2 regions of the Corynebacterium durum genome follow, and region 2 is predicted to be linked to the other one. Evidence: riboswitches for the same ligand, from Rfam matches in the RefSeq annotation. Region 2 holds a riboswitch; the other holds the start of a gene.
The links. A riboswitch is a leader RNA that binds a small molecule or an ion and turns the genes downstream of it on or off. The one in region 2 is predicted to bind thiamine pyrophosphate.
Positions count from the first base shown of each region.

Region 1: it holds a riboswitch for thiamine pyrophosphate, as region 2 does, so the genes downstream of both, thiM (hydroxyethylthiazole kinase) here and CDUR_RS04665 (ECF transporter S component) in region 2, are expected to answer to the same signal.

Region 1 is NZ_CP047200.1:1,439,183-1,448,592, reverse strand. It holds gene CDUR_RS06795 (class I SAM-dependent DNA methyltransferase) at 49-633, shown strand; gene fepB (Fe2+-enterobactin ABC transporter substrate-binding protein) at 637-1,686, opposite strand; gene CDUR_RS06785 (ABC transporter ATP-binding protein) at 1,758-2,540, opposite strand; gene CDUR_RS06780 (FecCD family ABC transporter permease) at 2,542-3,633, opposite strand; gene CDUR_RS06775 (FecCD family ABC transporter permease) at 3,630-4,700, opposite strand; partial or broken gene thiD (bifunctional hydroxymethylpyrimidine kinase/phosphomethylpyrimidine kinase) at 4,896-6,314, opposite strand; gene thiM (hydroxyethylthiazole kinase) at 6,311-7,123, opposite strand; TPP riboswitch at 7,111-7,207, opposite strand; gene CDUR_RS06760 (hypothetical protein) at 7,276-7,536, shown strand; gene CDUR_RS06755 (hypothetical protein) at 7,529-8,596, shown strand; gene CDUR_RS06750 (leucine-rich repeat domain-containing protein) at 8,637-9,410, shown strand, end outside.
Region 2 is NZ_CP047200.1:973,582-982,991, reverse strand. It holds gene CDUR_RS04695 (ABC transporter permease) at 1-113, opposite strand, end outside; gene CDUR_RS04690 (peptide ABC transporter substrate-binding protein) at 208-1,785, opposite strand; gene CDUR_RS04685 (NUDIX hydrolase) at 1,977-2,381, opposite strand; gene CDUR_RS04680 (nucleoside/nucleotide kinase family protein) at 2,388-2,888, opposite strand; gene CDUR_RS04675 (energy-coupling factor transporter transmembrane component T family protein) at 2,888-3,646, opposite strand; gene CDUR_RS04670 (ABC transporter ATP-binding protein) at 3,647-5,122, opposite strand; gene CDUR_RS04665 (ECF transporter S component) at 5,127-5,717, opposite strand; TPP riboswitch at 5,707-5,810, opposite strand; gene CDUR_RS04660 (DUF4232 domain-containing protein) at 5,834-6,442, shown strand; gene CDUR_RS04655 (subtype B tannase) at 6,446-7,870, opposite strand; gene CDUR_RS04650 (cation-translocating P-type ATPase) at 8,175-9,410, shown strand, end outside.

The sequences.
Region 1 (9,410 bases), 470 kb from region 2:
TACCCGCCTTATGTCCTGTGGGCATGCGATACGTTTAGACTGGGTGCTATGCCTACATGGAATGAGATGCTGCAAGCCAACCCGAACCATTCGGAAATGTATGCCCAGCGGTGGCGGAACTTCGTCGCCGAGGGCAAGGATATCGACGGGGAGGCGCGGCTTATCGACGCCATGTCACCCCGCGCCGCACGAATCCTTGATGCCGGATGCGGGACAGGGCGCGTTGGCGGCTACCTGGCCGCCTGCGGACATACGGTGGTGGGTGTTGATCTTGACCCGGTGCTGATCAACTACGCCAAGACAGATTTTCCTGATGCGGAATGGCATGTGGGCGATCTGTGTACAGGAACAGTCCCAGGGGATAACTACGACATTGTGGTATCCGCCGGGAATGTGATGGGTTTCCTGCCTGTTGAGGGGCGGCTTCCCGCTCTTCAGGGCATCGCTGATTCTCTCGCACCACACGGCCGCGCCGTCATTGGTTTCAGCACAGGCCGTGGATTTTTCTTTGATGAATTTTTTGCCCTGGCCGAACAGGCTGGATTGAAGCAGTCAATTAACTTCTCTAGCTGGGAATGCCACCCATTCACCAAGGGTTCTGATTTCCTGGTTGCGGTGCTTGCCAAGGCTTAGCGCCTATTTTTTGAACCAGCCTTCAAGGTTGTTGAGCACGTTCATGGCGCTGTAGTAATCGATGCGGAAGGCGTCCGGGTTGAGGTCGTATAACCGGCCGGCTGTCACGGCCGGGGCTTGTGCTAGCTGCGGATTCTGCCGGATTTTGTCCGAGGTTTTGCCTTCAGCTTTGAGTGTCTGCGCGAACACGGTTTCGCCGGTGAGGGCTGGACCGAAGTTTTCTGGGACAACCCCGACGGCATCAGAACGCTGACGGCCAATGGATGTTTCGCCAATGAGCTCCTGCGGTGGAGTGGCCACCTCAAAGCCAACGGAGGTGAAGATTCGTCCTTGGGCGGATTCCGGGGTGAAGAAGTTCATCGACTCAGGCGTCATGGAGACAATGTTGACGGGCTGAGGAGGAAGGTTGATGCTGTTTTTCACCTCGGTCACGCGGTCTTCGTATTTTTTGATCACCTCGTCGGCATTTTTCTCCAAACCGGTGGCTTTGCCCATCATGGTGGTGACGTCTTCCCAGCTTTTGTCGCTGTAGTCAATCACCATCACCGGCACGTCAGAGGCGAGTTGGTCGTAAAGATCAAGTGCTTGGTCACCGCCAACGGACGACATGATCACCAGGTCAGGGTTTTGTGCGAGGATGGCTTCAACATTGGGCTGAAGTTGCCACATGGACTCAACGCCTTTTTCTTTGGCTTTGTCTGCCCATTGGATTCCAAATCCCTCATCCTTGGTGAACATGGGGGATTCGCCATTCCCGCCACCGCTGGCCACAATGGGAGCGTCAATGGAGAGCAGCGATCCAGTGAGGGACACTGATGCAGAGACGATGCGCTTGGGTTGCTGTTCGATGGTGATGGTGGTGGGTTGCTTTGCGCCGTTGAGGGTTTCTATAGTGCGGGGAAACTCAGCAGATTGTGCAGCACTGGTCGAGCTTTCCGAGGACGATGTCCCTTCTGAATCCTTGGATTGCTGAGAACATGCCGCACTAAAAATAAGCATTGCACCTGCAACAATTGCGGCTATTTTTTTAACAGCGGTTTTTCTACGTTGCACAGTCATCTCCTTACGTGTGAAAGTAGTACAGAAAATAAGTGTTGCCTAACCAAAGTTGATATGTCAAGGTTTTACCGTGGCACAACCAACGGCCCTCCCGACACCGGATCCGTGATGACCTCAGCATCTAAATCAAACACATCACCCAACAACTTTGGAGTTATCACTGCGGCGGGTGCTCCCTCTGCACATATAACCCCGTGACCATCCACAGCACCCATAACCACCACATGGTCAGAAAAACGCGCCGCCAGGTTGAGGTCATGCAGCACCATGACCACAGTCTTTCCGTCCTGCTCACCCAACCGACGAACCAGTTTCAATACGTCCAGACTGTGTGTTAGGTCGAGGTAGGTTGTGGGTTCGTCAAGCAGCAACGTGGGTGTATCTTGCGCCAAGACCATAGCAATCCATACCCGTTGCCGCTGGCCACCGGATAGTTCCGCGAGACGACGCTCCTCTAGCCCCACGAGGTTGGTTATCTTCAGTGCCTGCTGCACGTGCTCATCATCGTCCGCGGACCACTGCTGCAACCAGGATTGGTGGGGATGTCGCCCACGTGAAATGAGTTGCTTCACTGTCAAACCATCCGGCGCGGTGGGGTGCTGGGGTAGGAGCGTAAGTTGGCGGGCGCGGTCGCGGCGTCGATACGTGGTGATGTCTTTTCCAGACAATTCGACCACACCGGAGTAGGGAAGAAGTGTACACAGTGCTTTGAGCAGCGTGGATTTTCCGCACCCGTTCGGGCCGATGATCGTGGTGATTTTATTGTCTGGTATCGCAATGTCTAAACCCTGGATTATAGAACGCGTCCCATAAGAAATTGTCAGATCTTTCGCAACAATTCTGCCCATATCACAGCGTCTTTCTATACGTTCGAATAATAAAATACAGCAGAACTGGTGCACCGCATACAGCAGTAACAACACCCACCGGTAATTCCCACGGCAATACCACGCGAGCAAGATAATCCGCTGCAGAGACAAATAACCCACCCAGCAGAGCTGATAATATAAGCGGGGGAGTGGCAGTTTGTGCCGCAAAGCGCGCAATGTGTGGAGTGACAAACGCAATAAAGGCAATAGGTCCAGCAGCGGAAACGGCAACAGCACTTAAAACAACAGCGCACAATAGTTGTATCATCGTAGCTAGTCTCACGTTCACGCCTAAAACGTGGGCTGTTTGCTCACCTAAAGCTAGAGCAGAGAGCCTAAATGCCAACCAACCGGCACTCGCGCAGACCACAAGTACACATCCCACAACCGGCCAGGCGTTTCCCCAGTCGCGGCCATTCAGGCTGCCGGTTAGCCAGACTTTCGCCTGGGTGGAACGTTCTAGGTCTGTTTCCGCCATGATCCACACAATCGCGGCATTGAGGAACATGGCTGCACCAACGCCAATCAATACAAGCTGCATTGTGTGCGCACGGGAGGAACCTGCGATAAACCAAATAAATGCAGCAGTAATGAGCGCACCTACAATGGCTACCAGTGGAATTCCCACTGTGCTCAGCAGGGTATCGGCACCTTTGCTGATTCTCGTTGCATCTAGTCCTGCGAAGCCAATGGCCATCACAACGGCAAGTGATGCACCTTCGGTGAGTCCTAGCACATCTGGACTTACCAACGGGTTTCGCGCAACACTTTGAGTTAGTGCACCTGCACACCCCAATGCAGCGCCCACCGCCAGTGCTGTGACAGCCCGACCCATGCGAAGTTCAAACACTACTTTATGTTCAATTCGTGTCCCGTTTCCGGCGAGAATTCGTACCACATCAGTAATATCTAAAGGATAATCACCGTGGGCAATATTCAACGCAAATGTGCCAGCCGCAAGCGTACTAACAAGAACACTGAGGAAAATGAGTCGCATATTAAAGAAAATCGATAATCGGCCTATAGTTATCACGCGCGGCCATCTCGTTGTCTTTGTGTGCGCTGCGATCATACTTCCGTCGCCAAGCCTCGTTTGACTAGGACTATAAACAGTGGAACCCCGAAGAGCGCTACGACAATACCCATGGCGATTTCGCCAGGGTGGGCTACCACGCGTCCAAGAATATCGGCCCACAACCCGAGCATTCCGCCCACAACCATGGACAACGGAATGATGATTCGATAGTCATGGCCTGCTATGGCTCGCACAATATGCGGGGCAGCTAGGCCGATAAAGCCAACGGGACCAGCACCTGCAACCGCAGCACCCCCGAGGAGCGCAACTGTCGTAAGCCCGAGAATGCGCGTTCGCGTCACTGGCAATCCGAGTGTCGCAGCGACGGATTCCCCCAGGCTGAGAAGGTTGAGTCCTCGCCCTTGGAAAAGGCATAAAACTACACCAATAAGGAAAGGCCAGAATACGGCACGTACGACACCCATATCACGGTCACCGACCGATCCCGTTGACCACGCACGAAGAGCATCAAGGGACAGACTATTGTTCAGAACAAGTGCGTTGACCAGCCCCATAAACAGAGCAGCTAGCGCCACACCCGCCAGAATGAGCGCCAGAGGGTTCATGGCCACCGGCCCAAACGATGAGATAAGAAAAACCAATCCAGCGGTGATGGCGCAACCGATGATAGCGGGAAGCACCAAGTTGCCAGGTTCGGTGCCAACACCCGCATACACGGCGATCACGACAGCCAGGGCTGCACCGGCGTTTATGCCTAAAATATGGGGGTCTGCCAGTGGATTTCGGGTGTGCCCTTGGATCAACGCCCCAGCTCCACCAAGTGCGACACCGGTGAGTAAAGCTAGAACAGTGCGTGGTACTCGCAGCCCACCGATCAGCACAACGAGGTCATTAAACGCCATGTTCCCGGCGTAGTTGGAGTCAAAGGCGTACCGTAGCGATTCCGGCATCACCCGCAACGAGTCCATAAAACCAGTTGATCGGGATCCTACCGTCAGGCTTATCACGAATGACGCCCCCACAAGCAAGAGGCATATACCCAGCACAATCCATATTTTGTAGGTGCGCGACACATCGGCATTCACGGCGGTTGGTAGAGTCACATCAGTCCCACTTCCGCAGGTTATATTGAGTCTGTTCAAGCTTGTCGACGCCCGCGCGCCGCAACCTTACATAGCATCTTTCTGCATGCAGAAATCAAGGGTAGCCTAACTTTTCACCCTCTGCGGGAGGCAACCCTCAGACAAACACTATGAAGCCTCGATGACTGATCACTAGACTTGCCGAGCACGGTACCCGTGATCAACTGGTCCGTGGCCGCCTGGCTGACCAACCCGCAGTTCAACACCATGAGCGATTGCTTCGTGCAACCACTTGATTGACCACTGCAGCGCCTCTGCCACTGTGTCACCCGCAGCAATGCGCGTTGCGAGCGCAGAGGACAACGAGCACCCAGTCCCATGCGTATTCATTGTTTCCACCCGAGGCGCGCGCACAACTGTTACGTTTCCATCGGGTTCTACCACCGCGTTTTCCACCTCCGTGCCGGTCAGGTGCCCACCCTTGACAATGACTGTGGTCGCAGTGCCTCTATTAAAATGACGTGCCTGCTCCACTGCTTCCGCAAAAGTAGAAGCCGGCTGCTCGCCGACCAACACGGCAAGTTCAGGAATGTTCGGCGTTATTACATCGACGCGGCGCGCAAGCTGACGGAGCGCTTGTTCCGCATCGGCGTCAATAAGCCTGTCGCCGCTGGTAGCAATCATTACTGGATCCAGCACAACAACAGGCGAGGGGTACATGTCAAGCCACGCTTGCACTGTCGCTATCGTATCAACGGTGGCAAGCATGCCGATCTTGATGGCATCCACCGCAACGTCAGAAAACACCGCATCAAGTTGCTCATCCAAAAACTCCAACGGCGGCGTATGGACGGACCGAACCCCATGCGTATTTTGCGCCACAAGCGCCGTGACAACATTCATGCCATAACCGCCAGCAGCAGTAATTGATTTCACATCAGCCTGCGCACCCGCACCCCCAGTCGGATCCGTTCCCGCGATCGACAGCACCCGAGGAACCTGCACAAACGCCCCTCGAAGCTCACGCGCCGCAGCATGAGGATCCTGCGCAGCCATAATCGCTGACACCACGCACGCACCGTCCACTGCCTGAAGTTTTGACGCACATTGCTTATCGACGCCCCCGATCGCCACCGTTGCAATTCCGTAGCAGACGGCTGTACGGGCAATCGCCGCTACGCCCTCAACTCCCAATGGTGCTGCGTGATCCGGTTTTGTTGAGGTTGCCCGCACTGGCCCTATCCCGATCACATCAGGAAGACGTACACCAGCCTCTTGCGCATCAGCAATCACGGTGATGAGTTGCTCATGCGTTTCAATACTTAGCCCCAGCATCAGGTGATCAGGAAGAAGCTTGCGCGCCTCAACATAACGCGTGTCGCTCTGACCGATATGGGCGTGTAACCCTAGTTCTGCGGCAATATCAACGTAATCATTAATAAAGAGGGGAATGTTGCCAGTAACTTCGCACAACGCCTGTGCGTGCTGCCGTATCTCTCCTCGTGTGGCGCGTTTGTCGCGTAACTGCACCACACTCACCCCACCTGAGATTGCCTGGGAAACAATATGTGGAACATTATCTGGGCCACCTGCTAAATCTGGGTCAGTGACAAGGTAGAGCGTCCAGTCAGTCATGAGCTAGATACCTCCTGAACCGTCACAAGCTCGGCGATGTGTTCAGGCGTGAGGTTGTACAACGCATCAACCCATGCTGGAGCAAAAGACCCTGGACCGCGTGCACTTTCACCCGCAACCATTCCCGCAGCGCCAGTGTGGGCATGTGCTGCAACAACAGCATCGTGGGCAGCGATACCCCGAATATGGGCGGCACCGAGATACGCCGCAGTTAACGCCCCCAGCGCGCAACCAGTCCCAATGACTATAGGCATCAGTGGATGCCCAGAATCAACCTTGGTCACCTGATGTGCGCTTACGATAAAGTCGGATTCGCCAGAAATGGCCACCACGCCTTTCGTCTGCGCAGCAAGCTGCTTGGCAGCAGGAAGTGCGGCGGCGACATCATCAGTAGCATCCACACCGCGACCGCCGGAGCCAAGCCCAGCTAACGCTACAATTTCAGATGCGTTACCCCGGATAGCGTGCGGAGCGAACTGCAGAATTTCACGGGCAAAATCGGTGCGTTCCTGCAGTGCACCCACCGCAACGGGGTCAAGCACCCATGGGGTTCCCGCGACGGTCGCTCCTTGAATTGCCTGGCGCATGCCCTCATACTGGTCCCGAGTAGGAGTCCCTGCATTAATCAGCACAGCTGATGCTATCGCTGCAAAATCAGCTGATTCTGAGGGGGTATCGCACATTGCTGGTGAGGCACCAACAGCAAGAAGAACGTTGGCCGTGATTTCCATGACCACACTATTTGTTAAACATTGCACCAAAGGATTTATTTCACGCACTGCAGACACAGCACAGCAAAGCTGATTCATGACTATCCCTTCGCTAGTTCGAGCTAGAGCAGGTTCAATGGGTATATTCTCAGCACCGCATTCGGTGCACCCCGTGTCCGATACTCGACAATAGCACACGTGCGCGATGGGGTAGTTGCCGGGGGTAGCAGATGTCAGGTACTGCTGATAGAGTGGCAGAAACGTTGATACTTGCGCCTGAGTTTGATGCACAGGCATATGTGCGCCTAACAGCATTATTGCAGGATATGGGCGCACAGTGCATACGTCAGTGGAGCGGTGTCGGCGGTTCACAGGACTATTTTTTCGCCGAATATCAATTGGGGGAGGATTCAGTGGTTGTTGTAGAAAACGAGACATACCTCGGGCTAAGCATCACTACTGACACTGACACCATTGCCATGATCACACGTATCTGGGGGAGCTGTGGTTAAAGCAACACAAGAACAATATCGGAACATCCTGGAGCTCATTGCAGCAATGGAAGAACAACCGGGATTGTTTGTCACACGTCATGACGTTCACCAGATCAAGTTGTTCCTTACGGCATTTCGTACTGGTCGCATGTGGGGAGCAGGACGTGATGATGGTTTCGGTGATGAGCTCGTTGGCCGACGGTTCACCGACTGGGTACGTGCCAAATACAACTTCACGGATGACGCAATGGGCTGGGCTAACATGCTGCACTGGGTATACGGGGATGTGGACCATGCCCAAGCTAGGTTTTTCAGCGATTTTGGAGAGTATTGCGCCCTTCACCCACGCGCGATCGCCACTTACGGCGGACCGATAAATATCCACAATCAACAGTTTTGTGTTGGGGCTGAGCGTTATGTGCGGGAGCAGTACAAAAAACACTATGGACATCCACTTCCATCTGAAGTGCGCATGACGTTTTCTCACAGTAACTACCGCAATCAAGCGAGCGCGGACATTCGGATTGCCGTCAAGAGTGACCAGCTAGCGGAGGCACTTAATCAGATATGCGGCCACACAGTTGCGCCGCAATATGGAGAGCTGTACGTTGCGCATTTTTCTGACGCACGTCACTGGGACCCAGACATAACAATCAACACCGTCGCATCAGGCAACCTGATACCGATACCCAGTTCGATTGAACAATTTTATAGTGTTTTTTCTGAAATCTGGGAGTTTGTGGATCAGCATGCTTTACCACTCGCTAATGACATCATTGAGATGGATCCTCGCGTCTTGAGGCACGTAGCGCATTGTCCGTGCAATCGCCTTATGGCGGCAATTGCTGTGGCTGTTGTAGAAAAGCACGGTCTACTTGCTTCTGACCCACTAGTTCACGAAGTGCTGAAGGCGGATGATCATGCGCTCCAGCGTCATAGGCACACACATATGGGTACAGCACCTGACCGGAAGCCTTATTTTCCCGACGATCTCAACAGGCTTCGTATCTTCTGCACCCATGGTGTTGAGGCCGCCTTACAGCAGCGCATCAGTAGTCGGATAGTAGGAGCTGCGTAGTGATCGGACATCAGCACACAGATCGGAGCAAAGATTCATAGTGATCAGGTTCGATCCGTTTGATGACAATGGCGTGTGGGTCAATAATGGCCATATCATGCTGGATCCTCAGCATCTTTCCAAAGGTGTTGCTTACGCCCGTGAGCATCGCTGCACTCACATCGGTATCTATGACTTCACCCGAGCACGGCATCATGTCGATCTGTCTTTTTTGCTAGAGATGCCGTATGTAAGGAGTTTTCAACTCGATTGCGGCTTGGCCGATTCCGTAGACCTCACACCGCTCTATCATCTTCCGCGGCTGTGTAGCCTGCACATATGTGGGCAGGTTAAGGAAGTAGATTTGAGCCGTTTTCCCTGTTTAACAAGACTTGAGTGTCTTTTCCAACCTGGAGTGATGTTCAGCAGTACCACAATTACCTCGTTGAAGGTGGCGGGAGCACCTAGGCTTGATTTTTTGTCTGGGCTTCCCAATGTGACAACTATCCAGCTGACCTACTACAAAGGCAGCGATGTACATGGGGTTCGGTGTGCATCACGGTTGAGGGACTTCACTGCGCATTCCGCTCGCAATCTTATCGATGTAAGCGAGCTTCAGCAGTGTACTTATCTTCGTTCAGTGGATTTGGAAGGCGTGCCCCGACGCCTGAACTACAACGTGTTGGGGGAATGCCCAAATTTGGGATCACTGTATCTCGATGGGGTGATACCAAGCTGCGAGTTTGTCAGCAAATTGAAAAATTTGTGGGCGTTTTCCTGCAGGGAAATCGCCAATGATGATTTGTCGCCGTTGATGAAATCATCGTCCCTGTCC
Region 2 (9,410 bases):
AGTGCCTGGACTGGATCACCAGGCATAAGAAAGACGAGGGCGTAAATCAGTAGGGTCGCTCCGAAAAAGACCGGAATCATCTGGAGCAAACGGCGCCCAACATAACGCAACATGGTTGGTTTCCTTCACGAGTTTTGGTGAAGTGGCAACGCCCCGAGTCCGCTCACATGCGGCCTCGGGGCATGCCGAAGGACGGGTTACATCCTGTTACTTCCTTGTGATCTTGTAGTAGAGCGGGGTGGTATTCCAGCCGAACTCCACGTTGCTCACGTTCTCGGAGTATCCACCAGTTACGTTGGAGTACCACAGTGGAACAGCCGGAAGATCCTTAAACAGCGTCTCCTGGGACTGGTTGTAGAGGGCATTGGATTCCTCAGAAGTTTTTGCGCTTGCGGCTTCCTTCAGCTTGGCATCGAAATCGGGGTTGGAGTAGTCACCATCGTTGCTGCTGCCGCCTGTGCCGTAGAGCGGGGCGAGGAAGTTACCCAAACCGGGGTAGTCACCCTGCCATCCGGACCGGAAGGCACCGCTGATGGTGCGGTTGGTGATGTCGTCACGCAAGGACTTGAAGTCCGGGTAGGGGTAACCCACGGCCTCAATGCCCAGGGTGTTTTTGATGGAGTTTGTCACAGCATCAACCCAGCCCTGGTGTCCACCGTCGGCGTTGTAGGCGATGCTGAATTCACCGGTGAAGGGGGACATTTCGTCGGCCTTGGCCCACAATTCTTTGGCCTTCTCGGGGTTGTAGGCAAGAACATCGTTGCCTGCGATGTCGGCGGAGTAGCCTTCCGCGACAGGAGCGGTGAAGTCTTTTGCTGGAACACGAGTTTTGTTAAAGATCTTCTCGGTCACTTCCTCGCGGTTGATGGCCAGCGAGATCGCCTGGCGGCGGAGTTTTCCTTCCTCACCGCTGAAGTGCTCCAGCTTCTGTGGAATGGTGAAGCTTTGGAAATAGGCGACGGACTTGTTGACGGCACGGTCGCCCAGTTCCTGTTGGAAGCTCGTCATGGCGGAGTCCGGAACCGTATCCAGCACGTCGAGCTGGCCCGCGAGGAGGTCGGCGTAGGCGGGGTCGAGCTGGGGATAGAAGACGAACTTCACGCCCTCGTTTTGGGCCTTGCGGTCGCCCTTGTAGCTGTCATTGGGAACGATGGTGGCGCTTTCGTTGTGGGACCACTCTTGCAGCTTGTAGGGTCCGCTGCTCACGGGCTTTTCGCCGTAGGCGTCCATGTCATCGAAAGCGGAATCGGGAAGCGGGAAGAAGGCTTGGTAACCAAGGCGATTCGGGAAGTCAGCTTCCGGCTGGTTCAGCTCCACGGTAAATGTTTTGTCGTCAACAACCTTCAAACCTTCTATGGGCTTTCCGGATTCATATCCCTGAATGGATTCGAAGTAGGAAGATCCAAGCTGATCATGTTCCACGACATAGTTCCATGCCTTGACAAAGTTATCAGCTTTGATGGGGGTGCCGTCGGAGAAGGACATGTCATCTTTGAGGGTGATGCGGTAGGTTTTTTCGCCCTCAAGCTCGACGGATTCGGCAAGGTCGTTCTTGGCTTTACCCTCTGCATCGTAGTACATCAGACCGGAGTTGATCATTTCGATGATGCGGCCACCACCGTTTTCATTGGTATCACCCGGAAGAAGGGGATGCTGGGGTTCGCTGCCGTTGACAACGATATAGTTCCCGTCACCGCCGCTGCCTCCCGAGCCAGAGGAGCAGGCAGCCATTCCGACTGCGAGCGCTGCCGCTGTGAGTACAGCGATTGTTTTCTTAAGCGTCATGAAGACCTCCAGTGTCTGCGAACGACAAGGCGGGCAGCGAGGAGCCAACCCGGTTTCGTTATTGGATATCTTAACTGTGAGGAACATCAAAAAAAGAAACAGGGTTGATACATGTTACAAAAATATGTTCACCGCTCCCCCCTACCAGTCCCGTGAACTGCTAAAACGTGCGTTATATCGAAATCGCCACACTAACCCCGTTTCCCACGCAATCGGGGAAACACGACGTCTCTACTCAGTGGTGCTAACTTTGGACTTGTTGACGAGATATCACACCAGCATGCTTCATCAATTTCCGCCTGCACACTGGGCAAATGATCAAGAGTCCCGCTCCAGATAAACACATCACAACACACGGTGGCACCTGGTTCGTTCGCTGCTGGCGCTGTCAGTGTATCCAGATACGTGAGTTCACTCAGCGGCAGGTCAAGCCCAATTTCCTCGAAAATCTCCCGCGCGGCTGTCTGGATAGGCTCCTCCCCTGGCTCAATTTTACCCCCGGGCAGCATCAATGCAGTGGTCCCACATTTTCGAACGCTCAGAATTTTCCCATGTGGGTTTTCAATAACCACCGCAGCTATCCGTATGACAGTCATGGTATTTCACCCTAGTTCATAGTCCACGGGCAGCTGCTCACCACGTGCATCCTCCTGCGCCGCCCACACGTCCCACCAGTCGGCGAAAGCTGGGTCCCGCGTCAAGGCACGTTGTTTACGCGTCTGAGCATCCAGGTGAAGCCGAATGCTCACTACCTTGCCGCGTTTCTGCGCCGCGCGTATCGACGCCTCGCTGACCGCACCCACCCCTTCTACAATCCTCGGCCGCTCAGGATCCAGGTATACCCACTCACCAGGTGTGTTGGTCCCCCAGTTCCAGCGCTGATAACCGGGATGCGTGGGATGAAGAACATCGTGGGCGACCATACTCATGGCATCGTTCAAGCCCCACCAACCGGGATAGAAATCATCAAGATGGATAACCTCATGGCCGGTGAGCCTGGCAAGTGCCGCAGCAAACGTGGTTTTGCCAGAGCCGGAGCGGCCGTCGATAAGTACTGTGCGGGCATCGGCGCAGGCATGGGCAATGGTGTGCAGGTGGTCCATTAAGCCCCCAGAAACCGGAATGTTCCAGCGTAGACGGCAACGGCGATGGCGGCGGTGGAGATGAATGCTGCGATCATCAGCACCACCGCGTCCCGCCAGCCAACCGTGGATGCGCGACCCCATGTGCGCAGACCCGGCGCGCCAAATCCTCGGGCTTCCATGGCGGTGGCGAGCTTCGTACCGCGTCGCAGTGCCACAACGAGCAGGCTGAAGGACATGGTGGCGGCGTGGCGGATGCGGGAGGTGTCGGCAACACCCCGCGCGCGGCGTGCTCTGCCGAGAGATGCCCAGTCCCTGCGAAAGAGTCCAAGGAGGCGGACACCTGCGACAGCCCCAATGACAAAACGTGCTGGAAATCGGAGGACTTGGGCAAGGCCGTCGCCAAAGTCAGTGGGGTCCACACGCGCGGTGAGCACCACCACTGGCAGGCCGATGGCCAGAACACGTACCATAATCGCCAACGCGAGCTGGAGGGAGTTGTCGGTAATGTGTGCGAAGAGGAAACTGGCGTATTCCGTTCCTTCTGGGCGTCCGTAGAGCGCCATCGACAGTCCCGAGATGGGTGCGGCGGCGAGGATAGGCCAGCTGCGGCGGATGAGCTGTAACCACGGCATCCCCGCGAGGGGCGCGAGCAGAATAGTTGCTGTAAGTGCCACGGCGGCGGAGACCACATCGACGCTCACCAGCAGCGGCGTGGCCAGGAGAAGAACCGCGCCAATCCTGGTGACGGGGTTGATGGCGTCCATGAAGCTGGTCATTTAACGCACCTCAATGTGGTGTTGGCCCATGAGGGCGATGAAGAGCTCGTCGTGAGTGATGGCGGCGAGGGTAATTCCCTCCTCACGCAGCCCGCGAAGGAGACGCACGAGTTCAATGAAGGTTTGACGATCCTGACCGAACGTGGGTTCGTCCATGATGATGACGCTGGGCGCGCACACCAGTGCGGTTGCTACCGACAACCTGCGCTTCTGGCCACCGGACAGCGAGAAAGGGTGCGCCTCGGCGAGATGGTCAAGGCGCAGCATATGAAGCAATTCATCGACGCGTTCCAGGTCTGCGGTGGTGGGTGTGCGGCGCTTGCGGAACCAACCCCTACCCCTGCCACCTGCGCCGTCGCGCAACGTGGCACCGATGAGCAGTTCCTCCCGGACAGTGCGCGCTAGGAACTGGTGCTCGGGGTTTTGGAAGATGCACCCGATGCGGCTGGCCAGCTCTTCCGATGTCCACCCGCCAGGGTTGGTACCAAGCCCGCGCGCAACAGTAGCGTCGGCCTCAACGGTGCCCGCAATCGGGTTCAGCAACCCGGCGAGAGTAAGACCAAGGGTGGTTTTACCCGCGCCGTTGGGTCCAGTGATCACCGTGGAGCAGCCGAGGGGAAGGTGCAATGTGCGGGGTTCGCCAACAGGGGTGTGAGAGTCCCAGCCAACGCTCAATTGTGTTGCCTGGAGAGCAGATTGTGCATCCCCAACCCCAGGCAGCGGTTCAATAGGAACATCGATGCCGGGCACCCACACACCAACGTCGGCCAGACGTTGCCCATAGTGTTCCAACACGTGGTGAGGCGGACCGTCGGCAATGATGCCCCGCTCAGCGGTGCCGAGAACCACAAGCCGATCCACCACGTCACACCACGTGTCCACGCGATGTTCCACCACAATCAGCGTGGCGCCCGTCTCCGCCGCGACCTGGGCGACGGCATCGCGGACGTCCCGTACACCAGCCGGGTCAAGGTTCGCCGTAGGTTCATCAAGCACGATCACTCGCGCCCCCATGGCGATCACGCCGGCGAGGGCCAATCGTTGCTTCTGCCCGCCAGAGAGGTGTTCCGTGGGGTGATCAAACGGCAGCGGCAATCCCACCATGTCCAGAGCGCGACGCGCACGGTGCCACATCTCCTCACGCGGAACCCCCAGGTTCTCGCAGCCAAACACCACGTCGTCGCCGACGCGGGAACAAATCACCTGCGAATCGGGGTCTTGCAGCACCAACCCCACCATGCCGCGGACGCTGCGGGAGGGGTGGCCGTCGATAAGCACCTGCCCAGCCTGTTCCCCTTCATCATCGCCGAGAATCCCGGCGATGGCCGCAAGCAGTGTTGATTTGCCCGAGCCAGATTCCCCGAGCAGGAGCACCCGCTCGCCCTGGTCGATACTCAGGGTCAACCCCTCAAGGGTGGGGTTTTTACGTCCGGCGTGCCGCCAGCCGAAATCCTGGACACGTACCGCAACGGGCATGGCGCTACACCAGGCGCTGGCGCTCGCGACCCACGGCGAAACGATCCAGCGCGCCCGTCGCCGCCAAGCCGCGCACCAACACAAACCCCAACGCACCAGCAAGCAACGCGCCACTGACGCACATGGTGGACAGATAAATCACGTTGAAAGTCACAGACATTGCGTAGTTCGCACTAGTCACCAGTTCAAGCGCCCAGCCGCCAACGGCCGCGCCAATACCCCCGAGCACAGCCACCGGGAGGGAAAACCGGCGGTAAACAAAAATCGCAAACATTAGTTCCGCACCCAACCCTTGAGCCAGGCCGGAATACACCGTCTCTATCCCCCACTGGTTACCCAGAACGGCCGACACACAAGCCGCCACCACTTCGACGAAAATCGCGGCACCCGGCTTGCGGATCACCAGTGCACCCAAGACGCCACCGATCAACCAGATACCCGTTGCGATACCCCCGAAACCGGGTGTTATGGCCTGCGCCGCCGTGTACCAGGCGTAGCCAATTGAATTCCATACCCAAAACAGCAGGCCACAGGCCACGCCAAGCACTGCCGCAACAACAATGTCCACGACACGCCACGTCATCATCTTTTTCATTTATCCTCCCTAGCGCCGGTATTACCCGGATCAGGTTCGTGCGGTTTATTCTCAGCCACAGCCATTACGCGCCTGGCACCCGCGGGGTCGCCATTACTATACATAGACTGGGAAGTATGACTACTCCACGCCTCACCACAACAACCATAGGAATCGCGGCAGCCGCCTTCTGCCTAGCAGTAGGACTCAGTGCCTGCGGAACACAAAACACCTCGCAGATGAACGCAGCAACACCGCTCACTTCCACCTCAACCACCAAGACAACCACCACCCATAAAGCACCCCCATCCACCCCCGAAAGCACCCCCGTAGGCCCCTGCGAAGCTGAGCAACTAGAGATGGTCGCCACCCCCAGCGGCAACGGCGCAGGCTCCACCTTCACAGAAATCACCCTCACCAACAAAGGCCCAGCCTGCATCCTCAAAGGCTTCCCGGGGCTATCACTTCTCGACGGCGCGAAAAACCAGATCGGTGCAGCCGCCACCCGTGAAGGCGAGGGACAATCCGACAATTCCGGTTCCGACGGCCTGATCCAAACCGGTTCTAACGCGCACTTTGGCCTCAGGTCCAGCAACCCACACATCCACAACTGTGATTCCGTTGCGGAATCAGTGTTTGTGCAGGTCTACCCCCCGAATGACACTGGATCAATCACGGCACCATTGACGTTGGAAACCTGCACCGATGAATCGGTGGAGACTCTGTCAGTAACGCACATGTCCTAACTCTTATAGTGATTTAACCCATGCGATAAATGCATCAGGATCTTCATTAGCACCATGGCCTGCGTCCCAGTAGTAGGACGTGTCCACTGCGTCACCAGCGTTACTTAACGCCGAGGCAAGGTTGCTGACAATAGAGAAACTGGTATCCGTATCTTTCGCACCCACCCGGAGGAACCAATGTTGAGCGCGTTGGGGGTTGCGGTCCAGGATAAAGCCCATCGGGTTCATGCGCGTGACCGCATCCTCCACTCCTTCCTCCAGATCGCCACCCTGTGCATAGGTGGTGAAATGCCGGGCATTTGTGTTCTCATTACCAAACAGGCTGTTCTCGCCGCTGCTTAAATCAAGCGCGTCAAATGCTGGAGCACCCTTCCCGCGACCTGTGTGATCAATGAACTGTTCCCAGGTGAAATCACCCTCCACCCACGGATTTTGTGCCACATATGCTGCCCGGTCCTCATCCGATAGACCATCCAGGTAACGCTTCGCCGAGGGGCGCAGATGCACCGACAACATATGCTCCGCCAGGTTATCCGCAGTAAGTTTCCTGCCCTGATCATCCTTGAGGCCCAAACGCTCCATGTACTGCGGGAAACGTGCACGCAACTCCTCGGAGACGGTGGCGTTGACCGAGACTGTTTCGTTCGTGGCATCACCAAAGCACCACTCATAGGCTGCGTCCGCATTCTCCAGGTCAGTGATGGGGCAATAACCAGCAACGGCGTAAATGACGTCACTGGCATCCGCCGCCCCGAGCGCCACAAGATCCTTCTGATACAGGTCGCTGCCGCCGGACGCCCCCAACAGCACGGACAACGCACCACCAGCGGAACTACCACTTGAGACAATCCGATCGGTGTTACCAGGCACGACACCAGAGTTGGCCTTCAGGTATCGCATGGCTGCTTTAAGATCCACAATCGCGGCAGGTGCCTTGCCAAAGTACACGCCATCCGCATTGACGTTATCGCGACCGCGTGCGCCAGGATTGACCACCACAAGGCCACTAGCCAGGGCATAATCGCCGAGGTCAATATGCTTTCCGGCACTCATTTGCGCGCCGCTGCCGGATTCAACTCCACCGGCCCCGGCCGGCGGGGCGCCACCACCTGGAGGCATGCCACCGCCCGGCATTCCGCCCGGCTGTTCAGCGTTGACGGCCGATGATGTGTAGCCACCAATGTTCATGGCAAAAACAATGGGCGCCCCTGAAGCGTCCACTTCCTTTCCATTCACGGACGTAGGTTGTTTGATATTCATGCTTTGATATTCGGCATCAACCGGGTTGGCGACATACACAATCCCCTTCCACAGTTTGTAGTTGACAGTCACTTCTTCACCGTCTGCCATTGTCACTGTGGTACTTTCCGCAGTGAATGCTTTGGGATCAAAATTTAACGCAGAATTACTGCCCCCTGTTGCCGACACTGAGCTTGTCGACGTCCCGCTGCCCCCACCGGAACTGCTACACGCGCTGATGATGGGAATGCCCAACACAGCACCCGCTGTCACACCAATAAAAGACCGTCGTCTTATCGTTTCTCCTTCTCGCCGCACCTTGTTTATCTAAGGCTAAGTAGTAATGCTGTAAATATGCTGGAAATTGTCTAGAAATTTAGCCAAAGAGTAGGCGAGGCGGTCTGATGCCACCGTGAGACTGCAGTGAGGTTGCTAGGTCACAAACCTGCACAAAACTTGTCGTAGCATGGAGAGCTGACGAAAGGTGCCATCAATGACAGCAACGAATCGCCCCACTGGACTCACGTCTGCGGACGCGGCACAACGCCTGGACACCTACGGGCGCAATGAACTCCGCGCGGCAACAACGGAACCCACATGGCTGGTTTTTCTCCGCCAATTCCAAGACCCTCTGGTGTATTTGCTGTTTATCGCCATGGCAATTTCCTGCGGAGCATGGTTTATTGAAGGCTCACATGGGGTTCCAATTGACACAGTGGTGATTGGTTTAATCGTTATAGCTAATGCGATTCTCGGCTTTACTCAGGAACAACGGGCAGCACATGCCGTCGAAGCACTTGCGCACATGACAGCGGCGCATTCCACTGTGCTTCGCGACGGTAAACAAACCGTCATCTCATCGGAAGAATTAGTTCCCGGCGATATTCTACTTCTTGCGGAAGGCGACGCTGTTGGTGCCGACGCGAAACTGATTTCCGCCACGAATCTCGCCGTGCAGGAATCATCACTGACAGGCGAATCCGAAGCAGTTATCAAAGACCCATCCCCCACCCCAGAGAATGAACCCCTGGGAGACCGTACTGACATGGTATTTAAAGGCACCGCCGTGGTTCGGGGCGTGGGGACCGCCGAAGTCATGCACACCGGCATGGAAACCCAAATGGGGCAGATCGCCACCATGCTGGACGAGACCGAGGCGGAAGACTCGCCGCTGAAGAAGGAAATTGCTACCATCTCCCGAACACTTGGCCTCCTCGTCGTGGGTATTGCGGTGATCGTGATGGTCACCCTCGCACTGGTCAACGGCGTACACAGCACCAAAGATGCGGTGGATATTTTGCTGCTCGGCGTCTCCCTGGCGGTGGCGGCGGTGCCGGAGGGACTGCCTGCAATTTTGTCGCTGGTGTTAGCGCTGGGCGTTCAGGCCATGGCACGCAAAAACGCGGTGATGAAGAATCTTCCATCCGTGGAAACCCTCGGTTCCGCGAGCGTTGTGTGCTCAGATAAAACCGGCACGCTCACCCGAAACGAAATGACCCTGCGGGAAATCGTCACAGCATCTGGAAGTACCATCCTGGAGGGGTCCGGCTACGATTCTTCCGGCGACGCGACCAGCATCAATGACAACGCCCGCATTGAGGCGGAGTTGACGATGGTTGCTGGTGCAACCGCGAATAATGCGCAGCTGGAGTACACCACCAACGGCTGGGAGATTGTAGGCGACCCAACCGAGGCGGCGTTTTTGGTGGCGCTGCCAAAGGTGGTGTTA